Mangrovibacterium diazotrophicum: one gene and its partner. The protein of the gene in region 2 interacts with the protein of the main gene of each other region in a pairwise test. Links are inferred from orthologs where the notes say so. Each region holds a gene or a part of one and is shown on either strand. Other genes may lie near its edges.

Region 1 (10,488 bases), on a different replicon or contig from region 2:
AATCCTGCTAAAAATCATCTGGTGAAGGAATTAAGAAAAGATTATGAAACGGCTTAAGAGTCAGTTAACCTGAGGGTTCCCCGGATGAAATGCTGACGCTTGATTTTTAATTAGGCGGCTGGTTAATTAAATCGTAGATTTCTTTCGGACTGATGCCATTCTCATCGCCAATAGCGCGCAGCGTTTGGTCCTTGTCTGCAATGATCGCGTTGTCTTCCAAAAGTAAAATTACGTCGTCTGCATTTTTATTTAGCTCGGTGCAAATCGTTTCCAGTGATTTTCGGCCAATGCCGCTTCCCTGCATTTGTGAAGCTGGTTTTTGGGTGATTTGCGCGTAAATCTCCATTGGCGTTTGGTTGTTTAGCTCGGCTATTTCGCGCAGGGTTTGTGTCGAAGCGTTTTCGAAAGCGATGTTGTGCCGTTTCAATTTTTCGGTAATTTGATCCAGGCTGAGGTCTGGTAATTGTGTGTCCAGCTCGGCAAGGGTGAGGAGTTCGGCATGCGGAACCGGTGGTGTTTCCTCTGTTTTTTCCCAAGAAGCCGTCAGGTTTTCACTTAAATTCATGACCGAGCTGAAAGGAGGAATAGAAAAGACAGTCCCGATAAAGAAGATGACGACTACAACACTGGACCATACCAATTCGCGTTTCTTGCTGTGGCTTTTTTCTGTTCTGGCTCGCAGGTAACTTAGAAACGCTTTCCAGTTAATGCTGAACAGGTGAAGTAGGGAAAGGATAACAAAAGCGAATGAAAAGATGGTATGAATGGCTTGCCAACCTTCTTTGGTTGCACCGAGTAGTTTCCAATTCACCCAGTGCGCGTAGCGTCCCGGAGGAGAAACATATAAAACTAAACCGGAAACAAGAACGATGATGAGGCTGTAAGTGAGGCCAAAGCTGATAAATGCCCGCCACGAGAATTTGTTTTTCATTGTTGATTCTTTTTAAGTTGATTTTCGTTTTGGCGATTGGACACGAATAAGTTCGAAAACTTGCGGGCGGACGTCCTCTTTTTTATTCGGAACTTAGGACGACTGCAACCGTGCACCCCTGTTTGCCGTTTTAGGATAAAAGCGCTGAATCCTTCTAATTTTATGAAGATACTATTGACCGGGGCAACCGGATATATCGGAAAAAGATTGCTGCCTGTTTTGGTGAACGAAGGTCACCAGGTGGTGTGTAGTGTGCGCGATGTTCAGCGCTTCAATCCGGTAAAATCCATTCGGGAACAGATTGAGGTAATCGAGAACGATTTGACCGACAGGGAGTCGCTGCAAAATATTCCGGAGGATATTGATTTTGCCTACTACCTGGTACATTCCATGTCGACGGCAAGTGATTTTGATGAGCTGGAGCGGCGCTCGGCTGTTAATTTCCGGGATGCCATGCACGCGACTCGTGTCAGGCAGGTGATTTATTTGAGTGGTATTGTCAATTCGCAGACTTTATCCAAGCACCTGCAATCGCGAAAAACGGTTGAGGATGAACTGGCGCTCGGTGATTATGCGCTGACAACGATTCGGGCCGGAATTATCATTGGTTCGGGTAGTGCTTCGTTCGAAATTATCCGCGACGTGGTGGAGAAATTACCGGCAATGGTTGCTCCCCAATGGCTGAATACGCGCTGCCAGCCAATTGCTATTCGCGATGTGATCCAGTTTTTAACGGGTGTGTTGGGGCGCGAGGAAACCTACAAGCAAAGCTTCGATATTTCCGGGAACGAGATTTTGACTTATAAAGAGATGTTGCTGGAGTTTGCCCGTGTCCGCGGTTTGAAGCGCTACATCGGCGTTGTTCCGGTGATGACGCCGCGGCTGTCTTCGTACTGGCTCTATTTCGTCACATCAACGTCCTATAAATTAGCCTGTGCTTTGGTGGACAGCATGAAGGTTGAAGTGGTAGCCAAGGATCAGCGATTAACCGAGATGCTCGGAATTCAACCACTGTCGTACGAGGATGCCATTGTTAAGGCCTTCAAAAAGATTGAGCAAAACGAAATTGTTTCGAGCTGGAAAGATTCCACGATCAGCGGGCGGCTGAATTACCAAATCTCCGATTTTATCAATGTTCCCCGCTTTGGTTGTTACCGCGATGTGCGGCGGCGGCGAATTCGGGATATCGAGGCTTGTGTGGAGCGGATCTGGCGAATCGGTGGCGACAATGGCTGGTATCATGGCGACTGGTTGTGGCGAATCCGTGGATTTATGGATGAGCTAACTTGGGGCGTTGGTTTGCGCCGCGGCCGGACGAGTATCGATAAAATTGAAGCGGGTGATACGCTGGACTTTTGGCGGGTTTTATATGCCAATCGCGAAGAGGGACGTTTACTTCTGCTGGCTGAAATGAAGATTCCGGGGGAGGCTTGGCTGGAATTTCGGATACAGGGAGACGAGTTGGTACAAACGGCGACATTCCGCCCCAAAGGAGTTGGCGGGCGTTTGTACTGGGCAATGGTTTATCCATTCCATGGCTACATTTTCAGCGGCCTAATCCGGAAATTGACAGAATAGCCTGAGGGCTTAGCAGATATTTTTTTTGGTTTTCAGCAGTCGAAGAGATTATTGGGCCACAATTGTTGGGCTGAAATCCCATTTCGTTTTCTTGAAGCGTTTTCCGCGACTCAGCATTTGGACGCCTTTGATGGTTATAATGGTGCCTACTGTTATGAGGGCGGGCGAATAAAGTAGAATTAAACGTGAGTAGCCTCCCTCTACAATTGCGACTCCTGTACCATAGATTCCCGCTGTACCCAGAGAACCTCCTAAAATACTGAGCAGTACTCCGGATGTTTTGGAAGAATATGTTTTTGCAAATAAAATATTGATTTCCGAAAATGTGATTGTGTCTGTTCCAATCACTAAAGCGTCATCTTGTATTTGGCTGATTTTCCCTTTTATCCGGTTGTCACTTGTTGTAATAACGACTTTTGCTCCTCGTTCAATCTCGAAACTCAGCTGGTTTTTTAAATGGGTTAATCTGATTGAGTTATAATCTTGTGCTTGTGTTGTTAATGCTGCGCAGAATGCTAAAATTAGTTGCAGAAGAATTGTTTTCATTGTTTGGGGATAGTTGATTGGTTGAATAAATGTACTAAACAAAAAAGATCCGAACCAATAATGGCCCGGATCTTTTCAATATTTTGTAGATGTGGTATTTATAAAACCACATTGATAATCTTTTTCGGTACGATAATGACTTTTTTCGGTGTTTTACCATCAAGCCACTTTTGTGCAGCTTCGTGTTCCATCACCGCTTTTTCAATGGCATCTTTGGCGGCATCAACCGGCATTGCCAGTTTGAAGCGCACTTTGCCGTTGAATGAAACCGGGTATTCGAACGTGTCTTCCACCAGGATGCTGGTGTCAGCTACCGGCCACGGTTCGTAAGTCAAGGTTGCGGTGTTGCCGTACATTTGCCACAATTCTTCGGCAAGGTGAGGCGCGTAAGGAGCCAGAATTTTTGCAAAAGTCTCGGCTGTCGCTTTGGTTACTTTGCCTTTTTTCATGGCCAGGTTGTTCAATACCATCAAGGCTGAAATACCGGTGTTGAACTTCAGGTTTTCAATGTCGTCGCCAACTTTGATGATCGTTTGTGCCAACAACTTCGCCATTTCCTTGTCTTCTTCGCCTTCCACAATATTGTCGAGGTTTCCGAAGAAACGGTAAGCACGGCCCAGGAATCCGAACACTCCTTTTACGCCGTTCTCGGCCCAAGGCTTGGTGTCGTCCAGCGGTCCCATAAACATTTCGTACAGACGCAACGAGTCGGCTCCGTATTTCTCAACCACATCGTCGGGGTTGATCACGTTTTTCAGTGACTTCGACATTTTTGCCACAATCTGGCGCAGCTCTTCGCCGGTCTCGATGTGGAAATATTTGCCTTCTTTTTCTTCAACCAAATCCGAAGCAATTTTGGCACCGGTCTTGGTCTCGTAAGCAAATGCCAAAATCATTCCTTGGTTGAACAGCTTTTGGAACGGCTCGTTGGTTGAAACGATTCCCAGGTCGAACAGCACTTTGTGCCAGAAACGCGAGTACAGCAAGTGCAGCACGGCGTGCTCGGCACCGCCAATATACAGGTCGACCGGCATCCAGTAGTTTTCTACTTTCGGGTCGAAAATCGATTCGTCATTTTTCGGGTCGATGTAGCGTAGGTAGTACCAGCACGAGCCCGCCCATTGCGGCATGGTGTTGGTTTCGCGACGACCTTTGCGGCCGTTTTTGTCAACCACAGTCAACCAGTCGCCGGCGTTGGCCAACGGAGATTCACCACCCTCACCCGGTTCAAATTTTTCCAGTTCAGGCAAGGTTACCGGAAGATCTTCATCTACCAGTTCAATCTCGCCATCTTCCCAGTGGATAACCGGGAACGGCTCGCCCCAATAACGTTGGCGGCTGAACAACCAGTCGCGCAGTTTGAAGTTGACAGTTGCTTTACCAATTCCTTGTTCTTCCAACCAGCCAATCACTCTCGCGATCCCTTCTTTTTTGTTGAGTCCGTTGATGTCGATACCGGTTTCGGCGCTGGCTGAGTTAATGTAGGCGCCATCTTCGGTCCAGCAGGCTTTGCCGGCCAAAACCTGATCGCGCAATTCAGCTTCCGCATCTTTCGGATCGAGGATACAGATGATTGGAATTTCGAATTTTTCAGCAAACTCGAAGTCGCGGGTGTCGTGCGCCGGAACAGCCATGATGGCTCCGGTTCCGTAACCCATCAACACGTAGTCGGCCACCCAAACCGGAATTTGTTTTCCGTTGATCGGGTTGGTGGCGTAGCGGCCGGTAAATACACCGGTTTTATCTTTATTCAGCTCGGTACGGTCCAGGTCTGATTTCAAAGCAGCAGCCTGAATGTACTTTTCAACTTCTTCTTTTTTATCGGCGGTTACTATTTCGCTCATCATTGGGTGTTCCGGCGAAATAACCATGTAAGTTGCTCCGAACAGCGTGTCAGGACGAGTGGTGTACACGCGCAGCTTTTGGTTGATGCCTTCCAATGCGAAGTCAACTTCCGCACCGGTCGATTTACCAATCCAGTTTTTCTGCATGTCTTTTACACCTTCCGGCCAGTCCAGTTCATCCAAACCTTCCAACAAACGTTGCGCGTAGTGAGGAATGCGAAGCAGCCATTGTTTCAGGTTTTTGCGATTCACTTGGTGTCCACATTTTTCGTGCGATCCGTCGGTCAACACTTCTTCGTTGGCACAAACTGTTTTACAGTTCGGACACCACCAAACCTGGGCATTATCGTAGTAGGCCAAACGTTTTTTGCTGATGTATTGGTTAACAGCAGCGTCACCTTCAGCTTTTACTTCAGCCGGAATTGGCAGTTCGCTAATTGGGCGACCTTTTCCTTGTTCTGCATCAAAATACGTATTGTACAGTTTGGTGAAGATCCACTGTGTCCATTTGAAATATTTCGGATCGGTTGTGTTAATCTCGCGATCCCAGTCGTAACTCAATCCCAGGGTTTTAATCTGGCGACGGAAGTTGTCGCAGTTTTTCTGGGTTGTAATCGAAGGGTGCGTTCCCGTTTGAATGGCATATTGCTCGGCCGGCAAACCAAACGCATCCCACCCCATGGGGTGAAGCACGTTGAACCCTTTCATGCGTTTGTAACGGCTGATGATGTCGGTTGCTGTGTAACCTTCGGGGTGTCCAACGTGTAGCCCGGCACCTGACGGATAAGGGAACATGTCGAGGATATAATATTTCGGTTTCGAAAAATCGTTTTCCGTCTTGAAGGTTTTGTTCTCCTCCCAGTAAGCTTGCCATTTCGGCTCAATGTCCCAGAATTTGTATTCCATGGTATTGGTTGGTTAAAAGCATTTTAAGGTCGCCGACCTTTGTGTTAAACAATGTTAGTTGTGGTTTTTTGGCGGTGACATTTTTCACCATTCATGTTACCACTTAAAACTGAGGCGCAAAGATAGAAAAAACTGCGTAGACTAGGTGTTGAAAAATATGACTTAAATCGGTGGAGCTCATCTAAAAGCTGCAGGCAGTAATCGCTTCGCTCCGGAAAATGATCAGGTTTGCACTATTTTATATTGTCGCGTTAACAATAACATCCTGAATGATTTACTGAAAAGTAGGGAAATATTAAGTTATTGCGAACAAATGACTGTTTTGAAAGAAAATGAAAACCGATATCTTTTTGAGTATTCTATTTTTAGTTTTTAAAATCAAGTGATTACGTTAATAGAAAATTGTTATTGGTATGAGTCTAAAGAAACAAATGTTAAAATCAAAGCCGGTTTGTAAGGTTACATTCCGTGTGTCAAAAGAGATGGCCGCCGGGGCAGATACAGTTACTGTTGTTGGAGATTTCAATAATTGGGATCCGATTGAAACCCCGCTGAATAAATTGAAAAGTGGTGAATTTACCGGTGTTGTTGAAATAGAATCCGGTAAAACCTATGAGTTCCGTTACCTGGTTGGCGGGCAAGACTGGTATAACGACCCTGAAGCAGACGGCTACGCAGCTAACAGCTTTGGTGGCGAAAACAGTGTTTTAAGCGTGTAAGATAAACAGACTTAGATAATAGGCAGGCAGGTTGTCGATTTTTTAAAGATCGGCAACCTGCTTTCATTTTTAGGTTTCCGGAGCAAAAGCAATTTATTTCGACTTTTTGTTAAAAGCAGAACAATGTGTTTATCTTTGGTTGAGAACACTGTGATGCTATGACAATAGAAGAATTAATCGATCAATTGCTGAAAATAAGAGAGTCAATTTTAGCTTGTGAAACAGAATACAAGCCACTGATTGATTCCGTTCACCCGAATTATCATTACTCGGCCCGGAACTTTGTCCGCTACCTGCGGCTACGAACTTTCGAGTTGCGCCCCATTCAGGAGGAGTTGTCGGCGCTGGGCTTGTCGTCAATCGGTCACTCCGAACGTTATGTGTTGGCCAATATCGAAAATATCCTGTATTTTCTTCATTTGTACGTTGGGCAGTCCTTTCAGGGGCGCTTTGGGCTTGGCGAACATCCGGTCAATTATTTCAAGAGTCTTCATGTTTTGGATGAAAACACCGATCGGCTTTTGGGCAAGTCGAACCAACCCTTTCATACCCGAATCATGGTAACGCTGCCAACATCGGCTGCCGAAGATAAGCAGCTGATTCGTGACCTGATGGATGCGGGGATGGAAAATGCCCGGATAAACTGTAGTCACGATTCGCAAACCGAATGGGCCCGAATGGCTGCAAATGTTCGCGAAATTGCAGTGGAGACCAAGCGCGATTGCAAAGTTTATATGGATCTTCCCGGACCCAAGTTACGTACGGAGCAGATCGTCCGCTTGGGCGAAAATGCAGGCTCGAAAGATTTCGTTCGACTGGAGGCCGGAGATTACTTGCGTGTTGACGTCGCCGAGCGAAACGATATGGTTTTTGGATCCGAAAAAGCGAGTGTTGTGATTTCAATCGCTTCGGTAGTTGCTGATGTGAAAGTTGGCGAACGAATTTGGTTTGACGACGGAAAGATTGGCGGAATGATTGAAGCTGTTCTGCCGGATTCGTTTTTGGTGAAAATCGTAAAAGCGAAAGTTGGCGGAACGAAACTGAAGGCAGAGAAAGGAATTAATTTGCCGGATACCAAGTTGAACCTGCCGTCGCTGCCGGATGAAGACCTTGAAAATCTCCCCTTCATCCTGAAACATGCTGATTTGTTGGGCTACTCGTTTGTACGAACTGCCGCCGATGTTGAATTTCTTCAGCAAAAACTGAAAGAACACGGTCGGGAAGATATTGGCGTGGTGCTGAAAATTGAAAATGAAGAAGCGTTCAGCAATGTGCCGGAACTTATTTTGACAGCGATGCGGAGTCCAAATATCGGGCTGATGATTGCCCGTGGCGATCTGGCTGTTGAGTTGGGACCGGAGCGGATTTCGGAAGTGCAGGAAATGTTGTTGTGGCTTTGTGAGGCAGCTTTCATCCCAAATATTTGGGCCACACAGGTTTTTGAGCACCTGGCGAAAGAAGGAATTGCAACCCGTGCCGAAATTACTGATGCGTCGATGTCGGCTCGTTCCGAATGTGTGATGCTGAACAAGGGCGATCATATTGTTGAGACCGTTCGGATTCTGTCGAGTATCCTGGGGCGGATGGAAGCACATCAGTATAAGAAAAAGGGAACGCTTCGTCCGTTGAATGTTGCTTCGCGCTTTCTGGATCAACGAAATCGGGGAGTCGATATGATCAAATAATAAAAGGAGACTGACTATGCCGCATCGAAAATCAATCATCGAAAATAGGAATTTACAGTTGATTTTTGGGGTGACGCTCGTTGCTGTGATGGGCGTGGCGAGTATTACGCCGGCTTTTCCGGAAGTGATTCAGTATTTCCATATCACCGCCCGGCAGGTTGGCTGGTTGATTGTTTCTTTTACGCTGCCCGGAATTTTCCTGACTCCGCTTACCGGTATTTTGGCGGATCGTTTAGGTCGAAAAGTGATTTTGATTCCGTCGCTGGTCTTGTTCGGGTTGGCCGGTTTTGCTTGTTTCTTTGTCCGCGATTTTTACTGGTTGCTGCTGTTGCGCTTTGTCCAAGGTGTTGGAGCCAGCAGCTTGGCAAGTATCAATATTACCCTGATTGGTGACTTATTCTCCGGTAACGACCGTGTGGCTGCTATGGGCTATAATGCCAGCGTGTTGAGCATCGGCACGGCATCCTATCCTGCCATTGGCGGACTGTTGACTGTCATGGGCTGGCAATTTGTTTTCCTCCTTCCGATTTTATCGGTACCTCTGGCAATTTTGGTTTTGCTCTATTTGCACAACCCCGAACCTGCGGGACAGACCACATTGAGCACTTATTTTTCCAATGTTTGGCAAACGGTGAATCGGAAAATTGTCTGGGGACTTTTCGGTGCTAACATTTTGTTGTTTGTGATTTTGTATGGGGCCTATCTGACTTATTTCCCACTGTTGTTGCGTTCGCGCCTGGATTCGGGATCGGTGATTATCGGCGGAGCCATGTCGCTGATGTCGGCAGTAACTGCGCTCACTTCGTTTCAGATGCCCAGGATTAACAGGCTGCTCAGTCCGAAAAAGCAACTGCTGTTTGCAAGTATGTTTTATTTGGTGTCGATGCTCATATTGGGAAGATCTTTCAATTGGGGCAGCATTATTACCGGGATCGTCGTTTTCGGGCTCGGGCACGGCGTTTTGATTCCGGCTTTGCAGAATATGATGGTTGGTTTGGCCTCAATCCAGGAGAGGGCCGCTTTTATGTCGCTAAATTCGATGGTGTTGCGGGTTGGACAAACCTTGGGGCCGCTGCTGATTGGTGTTTTTTACGAATTTGGAGGAATTCGCACCGCCTTTGCCGGAGGTGCCGCCGTTGCTGTATTGATGTTTTTGCTGATTCTGATCCTGGTGAATCCGTCGAAGGAAGATGCTGTGACACAGAAATCAAAAGCCGGCTAGCACCCGCAGTTGGTAAATTCTTTGTTTTCTGCAAACTTCCCTTGTGTCTCGTAGCCATCGCGCTTCCACCATTCCAGTCCACCGATTAATTCTTTCACTCGAAATCCCAATCTGGAAAGTTGAAAAGCGGCTTTCGTTGAGGCATTGCAGCCAATGCCGTCGCAATAAGTGACGTAAAGCTTTGCGCGATCGAGTTTCTCCGTCGATTCGATGTTGATTTCGCGATGCGGGAAATTGATTGAGCCGGGAATGTGTTCTTTGTCCCAGGCTTCAGCCGAGCGGGCATCCACGACGATGATGTCGTTTTTCTTTTTGAGTGCTTCAGCTAAATCCCAGGCGTCAGTTTCGTATTGTAATTTCTGTTTGTAGAAGGCAATTTGTTCTTTCATGGTGCGTAGTTTCCCTATTTAAACAGGGCTCATTCCCGAAAGTTTACTCAACCAGTTTTAATATTCTGCTGCGTTTGCCGATGCTGTAGTTAATGATGACCAGCGATATGCAGGACAAAACGATGACGAATGCACCCAAGGTCTCGGTTGTAGAGAAATGTTCTTCGAAAATGAAATAGCCCGAAAGTAAATTGAGCACCGGAACCATCGACTGAAAAAGTGATCCTGTTGCGACATTCACGTAGCGGTAACCTTCAGTCATGAATAGCTGTCCTATTGTAGCAACCAGCCCGAGAATGATCAGGATTGTCAGGTCGAATGAGTTTCCTTGGCCTTGTGTTAATCCGGATGGGATAAGAAAGAGCCAAAACCCAATGATGCTTTGCGCGAAAAAGATCGCATAGGAGTTGTCGCTGTGGTGAAGTTTTTTCACATAAACGACGGCCAGTGCTGTGGTGATGGAGCCACCAATGGCAATTAGTTCGTTCCAGCCAAATCCTGCCATCGCGCCATTTGTGCGGCCAAGTGAAAGAAGAACCAATCCGGCAATGGAGGTAAAGATAGGGATGAACTTGATGCCTTCAACTTTTTCCTTCAGCATAAACATGGAAAGCAAGGTCGCAAAAGCGGGGTAGGAATAAACGTAGGCTGATCCCTTTCCAATTCCA
Region 2 (4,624 bases):
CGTAATTGTGCCGGTTGCAGCTACTCCTGTTTGACCGCCGGACAAACTTTCGCCGGACAAAATAACAGCAGGAAACTCTTCCACTCCGCTGTAACTCATACCTATTGAATTTCCTGCTGGTCCTGTTGCATCAGCTGCAATTTTCAGGCTTGCGTAAGCACGGCTAAATTGATTTATGCTGTAAGGGGTTCCCGTAGTGGCCCCGTTGTCGTTTATTGAAATGGTATCGGAATTGAAATCGATGTTCGAGCATTTGTTGACCACAAAATATTTCCACACGGTGCTGGCACGCCGAAACTGTAGCCGATATTCCTCCGTCGGCCCATACAGATGCCCGCTTCCGGTTTCGTAGACCAGTTCGACCACACCCAAAATCTGCTGCCGGGCCAAACTGTCATCCACATAAATTTTTTCCTGCAACAGCGTCGTTGTTCCGGCCTGATCCAAAACTGTAATTGTATATCTGCCACTGATCTTGCTTCTCAAATCAACTTGAACGTTAAATTCATTAACCGAAGAAATCGTCAAATTCAGCGTAATAGGAAAAGGAACGCCGTCGGTGTCCTTCCCAACAGAAACGGGTGTACCTGCCGAATCGGTAACCTGAAATTTGACCACTGCCGGATTTCCGCTGACCCGAAAGGCGTAAGTAAATAGCTTGGCCCGAAGCGAATCCAGTAGACTGTGCCCGATGATCTCAGGATTGGCTGAATTCGACGAAGCTGCCACCGGCGAGTTTGTCAGGTAAAGGATTTTGCCGGAACTGTATTTTCGGCCGGGCGATTCATCCAATTGGGTCAAATTCAGGAAAGCAGGCAAATTAGTACATCTCAATGCAAATACGAAATGCTGATTCCCGGGCAACTCAACCAGAGGAGAAATACCATCTTCTACAGCCCGGTACAAAACAGTAATCCCGTGCGGAAGCCGCTTGAACAGCATCTTACCATTTTGCAGCAATCGCGCTGTTTCAGCCGTCGGGTCCAGGCGCACAAAACGATCCTGCCCGTCTTTGAAATATTCGTGCGCTACGTTTAGGTTGAAAAGTCGATGGTAGTTAATGTTCATTGGCTCTTGGTTTTACTATCGATACGAATATGCTCGATTGGAGCCGCAATGCCCGAAACTTGTCGTTCCTGGAAGGAAACGATCTTCAGTTTGTAGAGTACCGAGGGCAGATATTTTGCCCCAACCACAGTCCAGAAGTTGTAGAGTTGTTCAAAGGAATAGGAATACAATTCGATCACCAGACGTCGGAGATTGGGATCGTAATCAGCCAAAGCCGGCGAATTTTCCTGTGTGAAAACATTCTTTGCCTGGAAAAATGAAATGACAAACGAAAGCTGTTTCAAGCCCTCAACGTAATCGTCGGAAGAATCATTTGCCTTCTTGTCCTGGAAATTGGCAGAAATCAACACGTAAAGATTCAGCTTGATTTCCGGATTCAGGTATTCAACATTCCCGGAGTTATTAACCAGTGAATTTCGTTGGTCTTTGTAAACCCGCTCCTCTTCAATATTAATTAACGACACCCCAAGCGACTTGTCCGGGATAATTACCCCGTTACTCTCCGTGGCCACGCTCGTTAAAAATACCCGGTCAACGCCCGGCGTACCGGTGCGCAGTTGGAGGTATTGATTCAATTCGTTGGTAATAAAAGAAAGCGCTGTGTGTATCATTGCCTGCAAATAATGCTTTTTCAACCTTTGTTTTTTGAGAACTCCCAACAGTTGTTTTCAGGACACATTTTGGCGAAAAATATCGGCCCAAAGACCGCTGTCCGGAGCAACTTATTGTCAAAAATCCCTTTAGTGAAGCGAGGTTTTAGGAAAGGTAATCTGATCTCTCCACTACTTCAATCCCGTTTCTAATCGCGTTATTCCTATAAAATTACCAGGTTTCAATCCCGTATTCAATCCTCATTTTTGATGATTTTTCAGACAATTTTATCTTAAATAGAAAGCCTATCTTCAAATACTTTGCAAACCGCAGATTGAAGCCGTGCTTATTCCGGCATATTCCGACTCGAAATCTGATTTAGAGGACGACGCTTCTAATCGGATTTTGTATTTTAGGGCAAATTTTTATCATCGATGAACCCAGAAAAGGCTAAAGAAATAATTGGCGCGTTGCGCCACGAATTGGAAGAGCATAACTATCAATATTATGTGCTGTCGAACCCGACGATCAGCGATTACGAATTCGACATGAAGTTGAAAGAACTGGAAAAACTGGAAACCGAATTTCCGCAGTTCTTCGATCTGAATTCGCCAACGCAGCGTGTTGGAAGCGACCTCAACCAGGAATTTGTACAAGTGAAACACCAATACCCGATGCTTTCGCTGTCGAATACCTACTCCGAAACGGAGTTGATTGATTTTGACCAGCGCATTAAAAAACTGATTGATGAGCCTTACGAATTTGTTTGCGAGCTGAAGTTTGACGGAACATCGGTGAGCCTGATTTACGAAAACGGCAGCCTGTTGCGTGCTGTTACCCGCGGTGATGGAGAAAAAGGCGACGATGTAACCGCCAATGTTCGCACCATCCGCAGTATTCCGCTGAAACTAAAAGGCAACGATTTCCCGGCAGCTTTTGAAATGCGCGGTGAAATTTTATTGCCGTTTGCTGTATTTGCCGAATTGAACCAGGCACGCGAAGAAGCCGGCGATATGCCTTTTGCCAATCCGCGAAATGCCGCGTCGGGAACACTGAAAATGCAAAACGCTTCGGAAGTTGCCAAACGCAAACTAGATGCCTATTTCTATTACCTGCTCGGCGAAAACCTGCCGGAAGACGGGCACTACGAAAATCTGGAACGGGCTAAAGCTTGGGGATTCAAAATATCGGAACACACCAAAAAATGTGCAACCATACAGGAAGTCATCGACTTTATCAATTATTGGGATACCGAGCGCTTTAACCTGCCGGTAGCCACCGACGGTATTGTAATCAAGGTGAACTCGCGCCGTTTACAAAACAACCTCGGGTTTACTGCAAAATCGCCCCGCTGGGCGGTGGCTTACAAATTTAAAGCTGAACAGGTGAGCACCACGCTCGAGTCGGTTAGCTTCCAGGTTGGACGCACCGGTGCTGTGACCCCGGTTGCAAACCTCACCCCTGTCCTGCTCGCCGGAACAATCGTCAAACGTGCCTCCTTGCACAATGCCGACATCATCAATAAGCTCGATCTGCATTTCGAGGATGTTGTTTATGTGGAGAAAGGCGGCGAGATTATTCCGAAGATTGTGGATGTGAACGATAGTCTGCGCAAACCTGAGGCTCAGAAGGTGGAATTCATTCACAACTGTCCGGAATGTGGTACACCACTGGTCCGTCGCGACGGTGAAGCAGCGCATTACTGCCCAAACGAAACGGGCTGCGCGCCGCAGATCAAAGGAAAAATTGAACACTTTATCAGTCGTCGCGCCATGGATATTGATGGCTTGGGACAGGAAACCATTGAACTGCTCTACCAGCAGGGATTGATTCACAACAGCGCCGACTTGTATGAGTTGACCGCCGAACAACTGATTCCGTTGGAACGCATGGGCGAAAAATCAGCCGAACGCATTTTGAAAAGCCTGGATACTTCGAAAAACGTTCCTTTCGAACGTGTACTTTTTGCATTGGGAATCCGTTTTGTCGGCGAAACCGTTGCTAAAAAGCTGGCGCAAAAAATGGTCAGCATCGAAGCAATCGAAGCTGCAAACTTGGAGGATCTGACCAATATTGACGAAATTGGCGGTAAAATTGCCGAAAGCGTTTTGGCTTATTTTCAGAATGAGCAAAACGTAGAACTCATCAACCGGCTGAAAGCACAGGGACTTTGTTTCGAGCTGGATCATACGATTTTGAGTGAACGCAGTGACAAACTGGAAGGACTGAGCATCGTCATTTCCGGAACTTTCGAAAAATACTCGCGTGACGAGTTAAAAGACATGATCGAAAAGAACGGAGGGAAAAACGTCGGCTCCATTTCCAAGAAAACCTCTTACCTGCTGGCTGGAAGTAATGTCGGGCCATCAAAAATGGAGAAAGTCGAGAAATTGGGCATCCCGATAATTTCAGAAGACGAGTTTTTAAAAATGATTGAGTAAGCCTTCAGCGATTGGCTGAACAAAAAATACAGAGAAATCGAATGTGATTTCCGGTTATCAAAACTTGTGGATTTTTCGAATTTGATTACCAACGACCGGACGTTAATCACAAACAAATTCTTATTTTTGCGCACGTTTATATGGGATTAAAAAAGAGAGTAGTTTATTGGCAGCTTGGTCGCCTGGTAAAATCCAGACGACGCACCAAGAAATTCGTCAACCTGAACCACGCGCAAAACGTGGGAATAATTTGGAACGAGAATGATCGGGCTGCGTACGAAATGCTGAAGAAATATCTGAGCGACCATAAGATCCAGTGTAAAGAAATTTGCTATTCAACGGATCAGCGCGAGATTACTTTCAGCCCAAAAGATTTTACGTTCTTTGGTAAATCCAAAAAACCGGCTGTTGACGAATTTATCAACGAACGATTTGATTTGCTGCTTGATATCAGTTTGGCCGACAGCTTGGCTGTTCAAATTGTTCGGGCGCTTTCGCTAGCATCGTTTAAAGCCGGATGGAGT

The links.
Region 1: the proteins of ligA (region 2) and leuS interact in binary tests that used the Escherichia coli proteins (3 or more experiments, as listed by UniProt). The link is inferred for Mangrovibacterium diazotrophicum from one-to-one orthologs.

The regions. Positions count from the first base shown.
Region 1 is NZ_RAPN01000005.1:181,756-192,243, reverse strand. What follows is about bases 2,954-6,123. They hold leuS (leucine--tRNA ligase), read right to left. Parts: upstream 5,806-6,123; coding sequence 3,154-5,805; downstream 2,954-3,153. Other genes in these bases: BC643_RS21945 (hypothetical protein), read right to left, coding at 2,954-3,055. Also shown: BC643_RS21955 (DUF4405 domain-containing protein), read right to left, coding at 107-931; BC643_RS21950 (SDR family oxidoreductase), read left to right, coding at 1,094-2,509; more of BC643_RS21945, read right to left, coding at 2,558-2,953; BC643_RS21935 (isoamylase early set domain-containing protein), read left to right, coding at 6,219-6,524; BC643_RS21930 (pyruvate kinase), read left to right, coding at 6,683-8,209; BC643_RS21925 (MFS transporter), read left to right, coding at 8,226-9,431; BC643_RS21920 (rhodanese-like domain-containing protein), read right to left, coding at 9,428-9,820; BC643_RS21915 (DMT family transporter), read right to left, coding at 9,864-10,488.
Region 2 is NZ_RAPN01000002.1:298,263-302,886, forward strand. The notes cover bases 1,657-4,596. They hold ligA (NAD-dependent DNA ligase LigA), read left to right. Parts: upstream 1,657-2,093; coding sequence 2,094-4,100; downstream 4,101-4,596. Other genes in these bases: BC643_RS17380 (DUF4255 domain-containing protein), read right to left, coding at 1,657-1,703; BC643_RS17390 (DUF6913 domain-containing protein), read left to right, coding at 4,241-4,596. Outside these bases: BC643_RS17375 (hypothetical protein), read right to left, coding at 1-1,068; more of BC643_RS17380, read right to left, coding at 1,065-1,656; more of BC643_RS17390, read left to right, coding at 4,597-4,624. UniProt on the Escherichia coli protein: DNA ligase that catalyzes the formation of phosphodiester linkages between 5'-phosphoryl and 3'-hydroxyl groups in double-stranded DNA using NAD as a coenzyme and as the energy source for the reaction.